DNA from 2 places in the Priestia sp. YIM B13552 genome. Region 2 is predicted to be linked to the other one. Evidence: riboswitches for the same ligand, from Rfam matches in the RefSeq annotation. Region 2 holds a riboswitch; the other holds the start of a gene.
What was found. A riboswitch is a leader RNA that binds a small molecule or an ion and turns the genes downstream of it on or off. The one in region 2 is predicted to bind thiamine pyrophosphate.
Positions count from the first base shown of each region.

Region 1: it holds a riboswitch for thiamine pyrophosphate, as region 2 does, so the genes downstream of both, thiM (hydroxyethylthiazole kinase) here and thiC (phosphomethylpyrimidine synthase ThiC) in region 2, are expected to answer to the same signal.

Region 1 is NZ_JBHZOU010000003.1:655,950-663,997, forward strand. Features, by position in the region: gene ACFX40_RS15450 (helix-turn-helix transcriptional regulator) at 1-218, opposite strand, end outside; gene ACFX40_RS15455 (hypothetical protein) at 372-992, shown strand; RNA gene ssrS (6S RNA) at 1,102-1,279, shown strand; gene ACFX40_RS15465 (pyridoxamine 5'-phosphate oxidase family protein) at 1,426-1,854, shown strand; gene thiE (thiamine phosphate synthase) at 1,883-2,527, opposite strand; gene thiM (hydroxyethylthiazole kinase) at 2,541-3,347, opposite strand; TPP riboswitch at 3,421-3,529, opposite strand; gene ACFX40_RS15480 (MFS transporter) at 3,721-4,938, opposite strand; gene ACFX40_RS15485 (TetR/AcrR family transcriptional regulator) at 5,035-5,634, opposite strand; gene ACFX40_RS15490 (GNAT family N-acetyltransferase) at 5,952-6,416, opposite strand; gene ACFX40_RS15495 (hypothetical protein) at 6,586-7,092, shown strand; gene ACFX40_RS15500 (UDP-N-acetylmuramoyl-L-alanyl-D-glutamate--2,6-diaminopimelate ligase) at 7,190-8,048, opposite strand, start outside.
Region 2 is NZ_JBHZOU010000016.1:10,052-18,099, reverse strand. Features, by position in the region: gene ACFX40_RS27110 (undecaprenyl-diphosphate phosphatase) at 1-146, opposite strand, end outside; gene ACFX40_RS27105 (hypothetical protein) at 604-894, shown strand; TPP riboswitch at 976-1,090, shown strand; gene thiC (phosphomethylpyrimidine synthase ThiC) at 1,204-2,973, shown strand; gene ACFX40_RS27095 (hypothetical protein) at 2,951-3,139, shown strand; gene ACFX40_RS27090 (VanZ family protein) at 3,325-3,780, opposite strand; gene ACFX40_RS27085 (Ger(x)C family spore germination protein) at 3,978-5,087, opposite strand; gene ACFX40_RS27080 (GerAB/ArcD/ProY family transporter) at 5,077-6,168, opposite strand; gene ACFX40_RS27075 (spore germination protein) at 6,161-7,690, opposite strand; gene ACFX40_RS27070 (cation diffusion facilitator family transporter) at 7,795-8,048, opposite strand, start outside.

The DNA of each region.
Region 1 (8,048 bases), on a different contig from region 2:
TCTCCTAAAACCGATTGAAGGATTTCACTGTCACCAAACAAACCGCATACTGCAACAGTGGTCGTCCACCCTGCTTCCGTGCGCCCTTTTTCAATTTGAACCAATGTTTTTTTGGAAATACCAATGACTTCAGCCATTCTGTCTTGTGAATAGTTTCTTTCTAAACGAATTAATCGTATTTTATCCGATACTGATTTAATTACTTTTTGTTTATTCATTTTCACAGCCCTTTCTTTCTATACACGTACATTTCTTTAGTGTAATATTACACCTAATTAAAGAAGAGTTTCAAGCGTTTCCCTTCGTCACAAGACGGGGAAATATACTGAAATGGTTTTTGTACACTAAAACAATTAAAAGGAGTTGAGAATATGTATATCATTGTATGGGCTGTGCTTGTACTATACGCCTTTCTACTAGCTCCGGGAGCAAGCGCCTCTGATGATTTACTGTTTAAAAAACTTATCACAGGAAATTTTCAACAGGTAGATCCGCTCGTGGTTATGGTATTCTCTTTTTTGGGACTTTTCCCAATATTGTTTATGGTAATGATCTGTAAAAAAGATACATACAAACTGCCTGGATGGCCATTTTCTCTTCTATCATTTGGGGTTGGAGCTTTTTCTCTTTTGTTCTATTATCATTGGAAAGGACAAAAAGTTCGAAAACATTCGCGTATTCCTTCACGTTTCATTACTATCATTTCTTCTCGTCTATGGATTGGACTATGCTTAGCGCTCACGATTGCAGGTTACGTATACGGACTATCCATAGGTTCAATAAAAGCTTATGGAGAAGCTTTTATGCAGTCACAGCTTGTTAGCGTGATGACCGCTGATTTTTTTGTTTTAATGTGGCTTTCTTACTCCGTTATGACAAAAGAAAGGATAGCATCCCGGCCTTACCTTCTTTTATGTTTCATTCCAGTTGCCGGCCCTTTTCTTATTTTGTTACTGCTTCCCCGCCAAGATGTTAGAGAAGAAAAACTTTAAATAAAAGTCTTGCGTTCCATTCATTATTCCGTTATAATCATTTCTTGTACGATGAAAGTTGATTAATTAGAAAACATTTATATATCGGCATCTTATTTACATTTGTTATACATACCTGCGCTGTGCGTATACTCATGTTGTCTTAAACCTTTGAGTGTTAAAAGGGAGCTCAAAATTTAGCTGCAGATAGCACGCCCTTCTTGGGACGCTAAACCCGGCTATGAGGGCACCCACCTAGTAGATCTGGGTATTTAAGACACTTAGGGTTACGGCAGTGCGGGCTTATTTTTTAGTTAGCTGTAGCTAGCTTTTTTATTTTTTATTTTATTAGTTTACATAATTATTTTATTGTTAACTTATATTTTTTTTAGACATGTATGTTTTATTTATCTTCGATTGAGGAACATAAAAAGTAATAAAGGAGATGGATAAAATGAATGAACAAAAAATTGCTAAAAAAGTAAACGAAGTATTAGAAGGAAATCGTGTAGGAACATTAGCTACAGTTGTAAACAACAAACCCCACTCTCGCTATATGACATTCTTTAGCGATGAAGATGGTATCGCTCTTTACACACCAACAAATATCAATACACATAAGGCAGAAGAAATCGAAGCCAATCCGAACGTGCACGTACTATTGGGCTACAGCGGCGAAGGATATGGCGATCAATACTTAGAATTATCTGGTACAGCTGTTCTTCGTACTGGTGATCAATTAAAAGGACGTATATGGAACGATCACATGAAAGAATGGTTTGACGGTCCAAATGACCCTGAGTATGTTGTTCTTGAAATTACGCCGAACGAAATTCGCTTTATGAATGAAGGCGAAGAAACTCCTCAAACTGTTCAGCTATAATAAAAAAAGCGCACAGTGTGCGCTTTTTTTATTTTCCTACCGCTTCTTTCAATTGAGCTGCTTTTTCTTTTGGAGACGCTGCTAAGCTAATCGCGGTAATAATAGAAACGCCATCTGCACCTGCTTCTACTACTTGTTTGGCATTTTCAGGCGTGATCCCGCCGATTCCTACAATTGGAAAGTCAATATTCTGGTTTCGCACTTCTTCAATTAACTTTGTACCTTGCACTGCTTTTGCGTCTTTTTTTGTAGACGTAGGAAAAACAGGTCCCATTCCTACATAATCCGCCCCGTCTTTTATCGCTTGCTGCAGCTCTTGTACATTATGAACAGAGACGCCTACAATTCCTTTTCCTATTTTCTCTCGAACAATATGAGCTTTTTCATCTTCTTGTCCAATATGAACGCCATCTGCTTGTAAGCGGATCGCTAAGTCAAGATCATCATTCACAATAAAAGGAACGCTGTGCTGCTGACAAATTTGCTGAAGTTCCTTCGCCAGCTGATATTTCGCTTCTCCTGTTAGGGCACCCTCGCCTTTTTCACGGAATTGAAACACAGTAACGCCGCCTTCAATTGCTTCTTTCAACACTGCTCTCGGATCTTTTGTACAGTTATTGCTGCCCATTATAAAATAAACTTGCAGCAGCTTTTTGATTTCTTTGTTTGTCATTTTCCGGCTCCTTTTAACGTTGATGTACTCTTGCATATGATTCAATATCCTGCCCAGATAAAAGATGAAGCTGGTTTAACAGCTCAATTTGAAAGCTTCCCGGCCCTTCTTCACCTTTTTTCGCTGCGGCGATTTCACCTGCCACTCCGTAAAAACTTAAAGCAGCAACGCTTGCCTCGACATATTCTTTTTCTACAGCAGCGAAAGCTCCTATAATTGATGTCAGCAGACATCCAGTCCCCGTCACTTTCGTAAATAACGGGTGACCGTTGTCTACTGTATACGTTTTGTTTCCATCTGTGATTACATCTTGTTTACCCGTGATAACAATCACTGTATCTAATTTGTTCGCTGCTTTCTCAGCAAGTTCAATGATGTCTCCTTGCCCTTCTAATGAATCAACGCCTTTAATGAGCCATGACTCGCCTACTACATTCGCAACTTCAGCAGCGTTACCACGAATAACTGCCATATTTAATTCTTCTACAAGCTGACGTGCTACTTCTGTACGAAACGGTGTCGCTCCGGCTCCTACAGGATCGAAAATAACCGGCACGCCATTTTCATTTGCTGATTTTCCTGCTATTCTCATCGCTTCTACTTCTTGAGCCGTCAGTGTACCCATATTTAAGACAAGCGCTCCGGCGATTCGTGCCATGTCAGCCACTTCTTCTTTCGCATAAGCCATAACAGGTGAAGCTCCTAGTGCAAGCAGTCCATTTGCTGTAAAGTTGGTTACCACAACATTCGTAATATTATGAACAAGCGGACTTATGTCTCTTACTTTCTCTAATTGAGCTGAAATTTTACTAATATCCATGTTTTTTCACTCTTTTCATTTAGTTTTAACACTGCAAAAAAGACAAAAAAGCACCTTGCATGCGCAAAGTGCTTTGGTATGTACTCACATTCCCTGCGCTGGCATTATCCAACAGGTTCAAATGGTCAACAGGCGTCCCTGTACTCTCAGCCTGCCCCGCGCAAGCTCCCATACTATTCTTGTTACGTTTAAAGTTTACTATTAACCTTTTTTATTTGCAACCATTTCACTGTTTTGCCGATAAAATAAAGCTTCTCTATAGGCTGAGTGGCGCTTTAAACCTTACACCATTCCTAAAAGAATAATCAAAAGACCTCCAGTAAGCTACTGGAGGTCTTCTATTCCCTAAGAATTCTATCATTTTTCCTTATGGTTATTTCTCTTGAACCGCTTGATTTCTCACAGCTGTTTTTCTGTCCTTCCCTGCTCTTAAAGATAAAAGAAAACAAAGAAGCAGTACAAGTGCAGCTGATACGTACGGATAATTAATGTTTATATCAAAGAGAAAGCCTGCTACAACGGGGCCAATAATATTTCCAAGACTTGTATAAGCAGAATTTAGTCCGGCTACATATCCTTGGTCGTCTTGTGCCATCATCGACATTTGCGTGCTGATTGCCGGACGTAAAATATCTGTTGCTAAAAAAACGATAAATGTCACAACAATAATAAGCCAGTACGTGTGCACAAATAGCGTAAGTAAAATAAAAAGTCCCGTCATCATCAAGCAAAACGAAATCACTCTTTTTTCACCAAATTTATTTAAAATCCACCCAAAAATCGTAACCTGCACTACAGCCCCCGCAATAGAGCCAAACGTAATAACAAACGCAATATCTTTTGGCGTAAAGCTAAATTTATGATCAACAAATAGTGAAAAAATCGTTTCATAATTGGATAATCCAAACGATGTCACAAAAACAATAATTAAACTTAAAAAATAAGGTTCTTTATAAGAATTCATAAGCTGCAGTAGCAGCCGCTCTTCTTTTGGATTCTCATTGTTTGAAACAGTATGATTTTGTACAGGACGAGACTCTGGCAAAACAAGAAGCGTAATCACTGCAGCCAAGCCTCCTGCTACTGCGGCCATATAAAATGGTACACGCATGCCGTATTCAGCTAAAAAGCCGCCGATACCGGGTCCAATAATAAATCCTGTTGTAATCGCCGCCGTCACATAGCCCATTCCTTTAGCGCGTTCTTTAGCAGACGTCACGTCCGCTGTATAGGCCATAACAGCAGGCATAATGAGCGCGGCCCCAACCCCGCCTAACATTCTCGATACAAATAATAAAAGAGGTGTACTCACTGAACCAAAGAACCATTCAGACAAGGCAAAAACAATCATTCCCGCTACAATAATTTTCTTTCTCCCTAACGAATCTGATAACCGACCCGCTAAAGGTGAAAACAAAAATTGAGTCAGTGAAAACACCGCTACTAAAAGCCCCATCACGCTGCCGTTGATATGAAGCTCCGTCATATATGTTGGCATAATTGGAATAACGAGACCGATTCCTGTAAAAACAATAAAAATATTTAGCATGAGCAGCAAAATCGCCGCTCGATTTCTTAACAATAATGACATATAAACCTCCTGATTACAAAAATACTGAACGTTCGGTCTATAAAAATACAAAATAATGAGGGATTACTCATTACCGCAATAAGCATCCCCGATTATTTAAGAAGACCTTGCTATGATTCCGTTTAAAAATACATCGATTGCTGAATGGTAAAGCTTCAGGGCATTTTCCGTGTTCGTTTTTCGAGACATGCGGCTCATTCCAACAAACAGCCCTTCTAAAATCACTGCAAGCTGTTCTGCATTTTTAGGAGAAAACTCTCCTTCATCAATGCCTTTTTGCAAAAGCTCCCGGTTAAACTCCACGTGTCGTTTCACCATCTCATCAATTCGCTCTTCGATGTCGCTGCCCTTTTCCTCGTTGTTAAAAAACTCATCGGCGGCTTTCGTAAGAGGATGATTTAAATCATCTAAAATGATTTGCTCCGCAATTCCAAAAAGCTTATCTCTTGTTGTTTTGTAAAGAGACTCTCTTTCTTTCCAGTTGCGTTCCCACTCGAGATCCCATTCGTCTATTAAATAGAGAAAAAGCCCTTCTTTACTTTTAAAGTGATAATAAATATTCCCTTTACTGCTTCCCGTAGCTTCTACAATTTCCTCAATAGATGTAGCTTTATAGCCTTTTTGAGAAAACAATGCTTTAGCGGCATCTGCCACTTTTCTTTTGGTTTGTTCACTTTGAAGCTTTTTTTTATTCAAGCTATTTCCACCGCCCGGCACATTTATTATTTATACTGAACATTCGTTTTGTATTATCTGACACCTATACTACATAGGAAAATCCTTTTTGTCTAGTGAAAAAATCTAGTTTATACCTTTTTATATGAATTATGACAAAACAAAAAACAAAGAGGTTGAGACATAACTAAATCAACCGCTAGAAGCCACTGCATATATGAAACCTACGTTCACCATCACCATAAAAAAATCCGAACGAGTTGGATTCTTCATCAAAAATTTTGATTCATCGTTCGGATCTTCTTTGACTAAAATACTTTTGTTCCGGCCTCTTTTAATCAATCATTCAATTTCTTTGTCATAAATACACTGTATGGATCTTCTTTGTAGGTAGAAAACGGTTCGCACTCGTAAAACCCAAAACTGGCGTATAGCTTTCTAGCCGGTTCAAAAGCAGAAGCGGATCCTGTTTCTAAGCTTAAGCGTCGGTATCCTCGTTTTTTCGCTTCATTTATTATGTACTGCAGCAGCTCCCTAGCAATGCCTTTTCGCAAATGAGCCGCGGCTGTTCGCATCGATTTAATTTCTCCGTGATGCTCATCTAGCTCTTTTATAGCCCCGCACCCTGCTAGCTGTCTGTCTTCCCACACGCTCCAAAACGTAATATCACGGTGTTTTAAGCTTTCAATATTTAGAGCATGAATACTTTCAGGAGGTGAATGTAAGTTCATTCCTTGAAGGTGAGAACTTACTAGTTCAATAACTTCATTGTTCGTTAAGTGGTCTCTTTTTATTTTAATCATTTTCTCTTCCTTCCTGCTACTAACGGGCGGTCAACTACAAACCTACTTATGAATAAATTCACTGTCAACCTTTAAAAATCCTTTTATACACTCCCTTCTTTTTCACAGTTATTAAAATCGACTTTGCCAAGCAGATGTTTCATACATTGTTAAACGGAGGTGAAATTCGTTGAAGAAGGTTTTATTTTGTCTTGTCCCTCTTTTGTTTTTATTATCCGCCTGCTTTAGTGATCCTGTTCAAGATGATTTAATCGACTATAACAATCAAGATTTAAAAAAAGCCGCTCAGCTTGAAAAAGAAGCGATTGACGCATACGATTCTGTTACAGGCGCTAACTACACAAGTGACGCAGTGATGTATGATACGATGACGAGTGAAGTCATTCCTACCTATCGTAAATTTGTCGACGAACTCGAAAACATCGATGTAGAAACCGACGATCTTCGAAAGGTTCATGAAGGCTATATAAAGGCTGCCAATACCCAGTATAATGCTTTCATTAAAATTGTCAGCGCTTTAGAAAAGCAGGACCGCAACCTTATTGCTGAGGCAAACGCTATGCTTGATGAGGCACGAAAAGGGATACGCGATTACAATGCCGCTATTAAAAAGCTGGCTAAAGAACATGATGTAAAAATTGAAGAACTAAAAACACAGCGAGAAAACAGCCTATAGTTTTGATGCAAAAAGAAGGTCTCTAAAAATAGTAAGAGACCTTCTTTCGTATGCTGTTTCAATTTCTCCACGTTCGTTCGATAAATGAAGAAGAGTATTAGGAAATATTGCTTAACGATGCATAATAAGAGGCAATAATTTCTTCATCTGAATGCGGAATTTCGTTTCCTTTTACAAGCTGAGCGCCGTTAATACAGCCGCTTGTAAGTAAAATAATATCATTCGGCTTTCCTAAAGAAAGCGACTTTAATACTCCTTCTGTTCGAGTAGGGGCACGGTGAATATTACTTGCGCTTGGATTTGAAAAACCTGTCATTACTTGATCTACAATCACGTTCGGATCATGATGACCTGGATGATCAACAGTTACGACAATTTCATCAGTTTTTCCTTCAATGACACGCGCCATTTTAGGCATTTTATTAAAATCTCGAATGCCGATCCCTGCAATCATGACAATGAGCTGGTTATACTCCATCTTTTTTACTTCTTCTACTAAACGCGTAAGGGCAACAGGCGTATGGGCATAGTCTAAAATCACTTTTTGGTTATTAGGACCTTCTATCACTTGAAAGCGTCCTTCTGGACTTTCCAATTTAGGAAGCACGCTAATAATATCTTCAATGTGGTATTCAAAATGAAGAGCTGTACCAATGGCCGCTAGCACGTTAGCAATGTTGTAATCGCCATATACAGGCACTGCTACTTTGTATGACTGTCCTTTATAAAGTAAATCAAAGAAAGAGCCCCCTTCTTTGACAGTAATGTTTTTTGCTTGCAGAGTTGCCTCCGCATTATTTAATAAGCTATACGTGACTTTAGGTCCTTCAAATAGCCTGCTCAAGTCTTTACCCATGTCCTGATCATCTATATTAATAACGGCATGTTTTGCCTGCTGAAATAATTTCATCTTGCATTTTTTATAGTGCTCAAACGTTTTATGATACTCTAAGTGC
Region 2 (8,048 bases):
GTATTAGCTACTGGAGATGAAAATAATTCTTTGGAATTCAACCATAGGTCATCCACAATAATCATATGCCCAGTTGACGAAACAGGAGCAAACTCTGTTAAACCTTCTACAATCCCTAAAATGATTGCTACAATAATTTCCCACATAAAGCTATGTACCTTGCCTTTCTTTCAAATTAATAAGCTTATCGCTTCGTTTTACATGCTCAACTATTTTCCTAATTTGACACTTGCTTTTTTATCATAATTGTTAAAACTATGAAATACAATGTGTATTTGCAAAAAGATAAGAATCTTTAATAATTTGTAATAAAAACCTTACATGCTATAATCAAAAAACACGATATCAGCTTTTATTTACTTTAGAAAGTAGTCACTATGTTCGGTATAAATTCCGGCCCCTTAGCTAAAAATGAATCATCTAGACTATTTTTCTTTAGTGTGAAAAAATGACTAAATCATTATGTTTTTTCCATCTCCTTTACTGTCACCTATCATTTTAATCAACTAATGCTTGCTTATACGACATATCCCCTAAGTAATTTGAAACTTTTTTCTTGCTTTTCTCGTATATAGTAGTATCTTTTTTAGGAGGCTTTTTACTATGAATGGAAATGTACGTACAATGAAATGGGTCACTGCTGGGTATGAAGCCTTGCTGGGAATTCCTTTAATTGGCGCCGGGATTGTTATGGGCTTTAGTTATACTCCTCTTTTTATTGGATTTATTCTTCATGCTATCACGCTCATTTTAGCTAATAGACGAGGGTTATCTGCGTATGGAAACATACTAGGGATTGTTACTTCACTGGTTGCTTGGATTCCATTTTTAGGGTTTATCATGCACATTATTACAGCTATTGTGATTGCAATCGATGCCGCTAGACAACGTTAATTGTCTAGCTTTTTTTATTTAAGGGTTGATTTTTTACCGAATGATGGTAAACTTAAGCCGTAAATTGAATAATTTGAATGTTATTTCTACTAGGGGTGTCTGATAGCTCAGACTGAGAGAAGAGTGCAATAAAACTCTTTAACCCTTTGAACCTGATTTGGGTTATACCAGCGGAGGGAAGTAGTCTTGAAAAGAATAGTATATGTTTATTCTTTTTTCGCCTATTCCATCGGGTTCTGTCTATCACAGAACCCGATTTTTTTATGGTTCGGTATAGCTACACTTTATGCGAAACCGGAGGAATATGTAATGTCAAAACAAAATGTATCAGTTTCTATGAAAAAGCCTTTTCCAAACAGTCACAAAGTATATGTCCAAGGATCCAGAGAAGACCTTAAAGTGCCTATGCGTGAAATTCATCAGTCTCCTACTACAGGATCTTTTGGGGAAGAAGAAAATAGTCCCGTACGTGTATACGACACGAGCGGTGTTTATACAGATCCCTGTTATGAAATTAATTTACAAAAAGGATTACCGGCTCTGCGCGAAAAGTGGATTGCAGAACGAAACGATGTAGAAACATATCAAGGCCGTACGGTTCAGCCACAGGATAACGGTTATTATGATGGTGATCCAAGAGATCAGTACGAGCGCTTTATCACTAATCGTTTACCGTTGCGCGCGAAAAAAAATCAAAATGTAACGCAAATGCACTATGCGAAAAAAGGAATCATCACGCCCGAAATGGAATTTATCGCTATTCGTGAACAGATGGATCCTGAAGTCGTGCGTGAAGAAGTAGCAAGAGGACGTGCCATTATTCCTAATAATATCAATCACCCTGAGAGCGAACCGATGATTATCGGCCGCAAATTCCACGTGAAAATCAATGCTAATATCGGAAATTCAGCTATTCGTTCAGCTATTGAAGATGAAGTAGAAAAAATGACATGGGCAACGCGTTGGGGAGCCGATACAATTATGGATTTATCAACAGGAAAGGATATCCACACAACGCGCGAATGGATTATCCGCAACTCGCCTGTTCCTGTAGGGACCGTTCCTATTTACCAAGCGCTTGAAAAAGTAAAAGGCGTAGCAGAAGATCTAACGTGGGAAGCATATCGCGATACATTAATTGAACAAGCTGAACAAGGTGTTGATTACTTTACTATTCACGCAGGTGTTCTTTTACGCTATATTCCTCTGACAGCGAAACGTACGACAGGTATTGTTTCACGCGGAGGATCCATCTTGGCGCAGTGGTGTTTAGCTCATCATGAAGAGAACTTTTTATATACTCGCTTTGAAGAAATCTGTGAAATCTGTAAAGCATACGATATTTCTATTTCACTTGGCGATGGACTACGTCCTGGTTCCATTGCAGATGCTAATGATGAGGCACAGTTCGGTGAATTAGAAACACTTGGTGAATTAACTAAAATTGCTTGGAAACACGATGTTCAAGTTATGATTGAAGGTCCTGGACATGTTCCTATGCACCTCATCAAAGAAAACGTAGATAAACAAATGGAAATATGCCAAGAAGCTCCCTTCTATACTCTTGGACCGCTTACAACCGACATCGCTCCAGGCTATGACCATATTACATCAGGTATTGGGGCTGCAATGATTGGCTGGTTTGGGACAGCTATGCTTTGCTACGTAACGCCAAAAGAACATTTAGGTCTGCCGAATAAAGAAGACGTTCGAGAAGGCGTTATCACCTATAAAATTGCTGCGCATGCCGCGGACCTAGCAAAAGGCCATCCAGGAGCACAAAAACGCGATAACGCGCTGTCTAAAGCAAGATTTGAATTTAGATGGAATGATCAATTTAACCTTTCACTAGATCCAGAGCGCGCAAAAGAATATCACGATGAAACACTTCCCGCTGAAGGTGCTAAAACAGCCCATTTCTGTTCAATGTGTGGACCTAAATTCTGTTCGATGCGTATTTCTCAAGATATTCGTAACATGGCTCAAGAAAATGAAAAAGATGTAAATGAAGTAAGAAAAGAAGGAATGAAAGAAAAAGCTAAAGAGTTTGTTAACAGTGGTTCAAATATCTATCAATAATGAAGTAGAACAGCTTAAAGAACAAATTAAACAGCTTGAAAGAAAGTTATTATTTGTTCAGCAAAATTGTCAGCACATTATCGTTGAATCCTCACATTCTTCCGTAAGACGCTGCATTAAGTGTTTCTATCAACAAGAAGCAGAAGCTGAGCCAAAAGTATTTTAGTTGAAGAAAAATCCGAACGAGTTGAATTCTTGATTAAGAATCCAGCTCGCTCGGATTTTTTCATTGGTAGGGTGAACGTAGATTTCATGCATGTAGCAACCGCAATGTAACAAGCTATCCATACTAGCTCATTTATCCCATTTGTTCGTCTTTAGATTGGATTAATTTCATTACGTTTCTCAAGTTCATCTTTTTTTGAAACGTGCTTTCAGCATGTTCTTAATCCAATATAGTATTTTAATAATAACCCAGCCTATAAATGTACCTAGCGTATTCAAAAAGATATCATCAATATCAAATACTCGTTCCGTTAGCTTGTACTGTAAAATTTCAATCAGAAAACTGATTAAGAAACCCGTCGTAAACACTTGAATAAAACCGTCAAACCACTTCATAAACAAAGGAATAAACATTCCAAGCGGCGCAAACATCACGATATTCCCCAGTATATTTGTCAGAGTGAGCATTATATTCCCGCTGTCCCACATCAGACGGATCGTGCTAAATAAATCCAAGTTCATTGCTTTTCCGTAAACATGTTCGTTTTCCCGTATGAGAGTAGCATAAATGACCACTGCCGTATACGCAATAAATAGAATGAACATGACTTTTTTAACGATTGACCTGATGCTTACATTCACTTCAACATCACCTTCTTTGACTCCCAAAACCATTTATTATTATCTATATGTACCCGTCCACTGCTTTCATTCGTCGTGAATGCATTTACATGCTTTTTTATCCTATCACATCAATAAATAAATACAATTCCCTTTTTATTATTTTGTAAACTAAAATTTTTTCACTTAAAAAAAGCCATGCTTTTCGCATGACTTTTTTAATTAATAACTCCACGATGGATAATTTCCACTTGTACTTCCGGATTAATCAAGATATTTTTATAGTCCTGTCTCCATTTAAGCCTTTTCCATATACTCGGGTAATAGGCAGCTACTTCTCTTCCTATTTCAAGAAAATCGCAGTTAGCTTTTTGCAGCTTTCCAACTACTTTTTCTGCTTTCTTTTGTAGAACTTTTTCAATTTCTTCCTGTACATTTTTTGTTAATGCAGAGGATGACATTTCGTTTTTAGTGAATTCATTAATGCTTACTTTTACACGTAGCGGTATGGTCACCTTTACCCTGTGAATCGCATCCGGCTTAACGTTCATCTTTGCTTTAGCATGTGACACGTCATACGATACTACATACTTTTTATCATGTATGTTAATTTTGTGACTCATAATCATATATTTATCTTTTTGATTTCCTAATAAAAGAAGCACCTTGGATTCCTCAGGGTTTAATGTAATGCCCGCAAATTTATCTTCATTAAACAAAGCTGTACCGATTACATCAACGGTCTTATTTTCAGTATTTAATTTCATATAAGGAAGAGCTAGCCCTTTTCCTTCATCAAACAACACGGTACAAAGTGACTGAAGAGTTTCAATTGGTACTAAAGAATTGGCTTCAGCGGTATGAACAACTCCGTCTAAATATTCTCCAATTAGCTCTTCTCCTACTTGCTGTAATTCAACGATAGTACTTGGCTTTCCTTCGACAATGACATACTTAGCCGTCAAAGGACTTTCCGGTGTACGATATAAAACGTCTGATAATTCTAGTATACCTTCTTTAGCTAATCGATCTTCAAATAGAATTATTCTTTTTTTAGCAGACATCACAATTCCAGAAACCTGCTGGTTAATTTTTGTACGATCGTCCCGAGGTGAATCCCCTTCTACATGATAGGTTTTATTCACTAATGTCCCTTCTTTAGACGTATATGAACGGATCGCAATAGTAGAAATCACCTTATCTTTCTTTTTTTCATAAGCCACTGTAGACAAAAACATCGTATCTTTTAACATTTTTTGATCCCAGCATCCTGTTAAAAAACTTAGAACTAAACATACATTGAAGATCTTGATAAGTTTATTCTTCATTTTTTACTGTTCCTTTTCTTATCCATGATAGAATTAACAAACAAATAGGAATACAGAAAATGAATACGTAAATTAAATAGTTAGTTGCCTGTGACAAAGCTGCCACAAGATTATCCGTTTTTGAAAAATAAATGGAAAGACCAGTTACGAATATCAATACAATTGGAACAAACGGACGGTGAGTTTTCTTTTTGAATATTTCCTGCATGCCTACACTTGAAATATACACGTACATAATAAGGGACGTAATAACAGAAATAATCCAAAAGGTAATAAAAACCAAGTCTATTCGTTCAATAACTGAGTTTTGCGTCGCCTTCAAAATGTATAAAACTGGTTCTGGTACGATTAAGATTTCATCCGGGCTAAAAAATAAATAACAAGCAATGATGATATATACATATAGAACGGTAACAATACAATTACTAAGCATGACCATTTTTAATGTCATAGTGGATTTTGCCTTTACAAACGGTGCTAAAATCAAAATGGCTTCAAAACCTAGCATTGAGATACTTCCCTCTTTTGACGCCAGCAAGATATTTTGAATACCGCTGTGCCCAATCGGAAACAGGTACCGGACATCGGCCTCTTTATAAGCATTCGATATCAACAGCACTAAAATAATTAAAAATACGGATACAATTGTAAAGAAACGCCCTATATTGCGGACATTCTCTTTTGCAAAATACAGCGCAATCACAACTAATAAAAAGACCAGAACATACGCTGGCGTTAAATGATAAAGCCAACGCTTTAACACGTTTACATACAAAACAGTAATAACACTTGAAACAATGATGTAATAAAATACATATCCTATATTTAAAAAATTACCTCCCCACTTACCAAGCAGCTTGCTAGTCATCTGATATAAAGTTAGACCGGGCAACCGATGCGTCAATCCCCAGTGGAATAATGTAATTACTTGGATAATACAGCCGCTAATTAACATTGAAATCCAGCCGTCCGTATGGGCAGTTTTAAATAAGTTATAAGGTAATCCTAAAATACCAATTCCAATTTGAGTTTGTAAAATGGTAAAGAAAAGCTGACTGGCTGAAATACTGTTTTTATTCATTCGAATCCCAATTCCTTATCGCTTTTTGGCGCTTGCGTTTTTGAGGCTTAGCATTAGCAGGCTTTTCATTTAGATAAATCTGATGCATCCTTATAAAAACGTCCTTTAAACCTGAAAATCTAAAAGGAGCAAGAGGAATTAAATATGGCATCGTAATGGACTCTAAAATGACTAAATGCATAACAATGAGCACTAATACAAAAACAATACCCAAGTACCCAAAAACTGCTGCTCCGATCATCATCGGAAAACTTAAAATTCGCAGCGTGGTGCTCATTTCGTTTGATGGCACAACAAAGGAAGAAACGGCTGTTAGAGCAATAACAATAATCATCATATTTGAAACTAAACTCGCCTCAACAATTGCCGTGCCGATAACTAACCCTCCAACCACCCCAATCGTTTGAGCAATTGAAGAAGGCAGTCGAAGAGAAGCCTCTTTTAGTAACTCTAATATTAAAACCATAATAAACGCTTCTACTATCGGAGGAAACGGAACGTTCTCAAGAGAACCTTTTACTGTAAAAACTAAGTCCAAAGGAATCAATTCATAATGAAAAGAAATTGTTGCAATATAAATTGCAGGTAAGCTCATAGCTACAAAAAAGCTGAATATACGTAAAAGGCGGAAAAATGAGCCATAAAGTGCACGCGTATTATAATCTTCAGGCGATTGATAAAAAGAGAAAAAATTAACGGGAGCAATCAACGCAGAGCTATTTCCATTTGTTAGCACTGCCATTCTTCCTTCTAACAGATTGCCCATTACCCGATCCGGCCTTTCTGTGTTCAACAGCTGAGGAAATGGTGAAAGGGGCGAATCTTCTAGAGCCTCTTCAATGATACTCCCGCTATCCACTCCATCCACTTCAATTTGTTGGATACGATTAATGATCGTGTTACAAATCTCTACGTTAGCTATATTTTTCAAATATAAAACTGCTACTCGCGTGCGTGAAATACTGCCTACTTCGATATAACGTACAATAAGGCTTCCATCTAAAAACCTTTGTCTCATCAAGTTCAAATTTTTATCTAAACTCTCCACAAAACTTTCTTGAGACCCCCTGATTATTTTCTCATTCAGCGCTTGGTTCACTTCTCTTGTAGCTGTTTTTGTAGAATCAATTGCATAAACCAACGGATCATTCTCGATTAATAGAACAGAAGCACCTCGGCTCATTAAACTAATCATTTCATCCAAATCTTTTGTAGGAGTAATGGAAGCAGCCTGAATGACTTCTTTTATCTCCCCTTCTTTTTCTATTAATAACGGTTTGATAACATGATCATTTAACTTGATTGAATCCATAAGGGGCACAAAATAGACTAAAAGCGCACGCTCATGATTAAATTTCAGCCACCTTTGCCCTATATCACTCGTATAGTCTAACCTTTCTTCCAGCATTTTTAGAATTTCTTCTACATTTGTGCCAAGTTCAATTTCTGTTTTTGGCTCTTTTTCTTCAAGGGAGATAGGACTTTTTGTTCGCTTAGGCCTTCGTTTAATTAACAGTGCCACTCACCTGCCTCGATGTCTCTTGTTATTATTCATTGTTTCTAAAAAAAATGAATAATATGTAAAAAATGCAAAAAGACGCAGCGGAAAATTTTCGCTGCGTCTTTTTAATCTGGATAATAAGGATTCAAATGGATTAATACTTCCTGAATATTATCATGCTTTTTCATAAGTGTTGCTTTGATTTCTCGTCCTAAATCATGACCTTCCTTAATTGTTTTAAAGTGGTCAATTGAAATACGTACATCCACTAATATGTAATGGCCATGTTCTCTTGCTCGAACGCGATCAATTCGCTTCACATCTTCAAATTCATAAATGCTTTCTTCAAGTTCTTTCAGTAGCTCTTCATCAATATTGC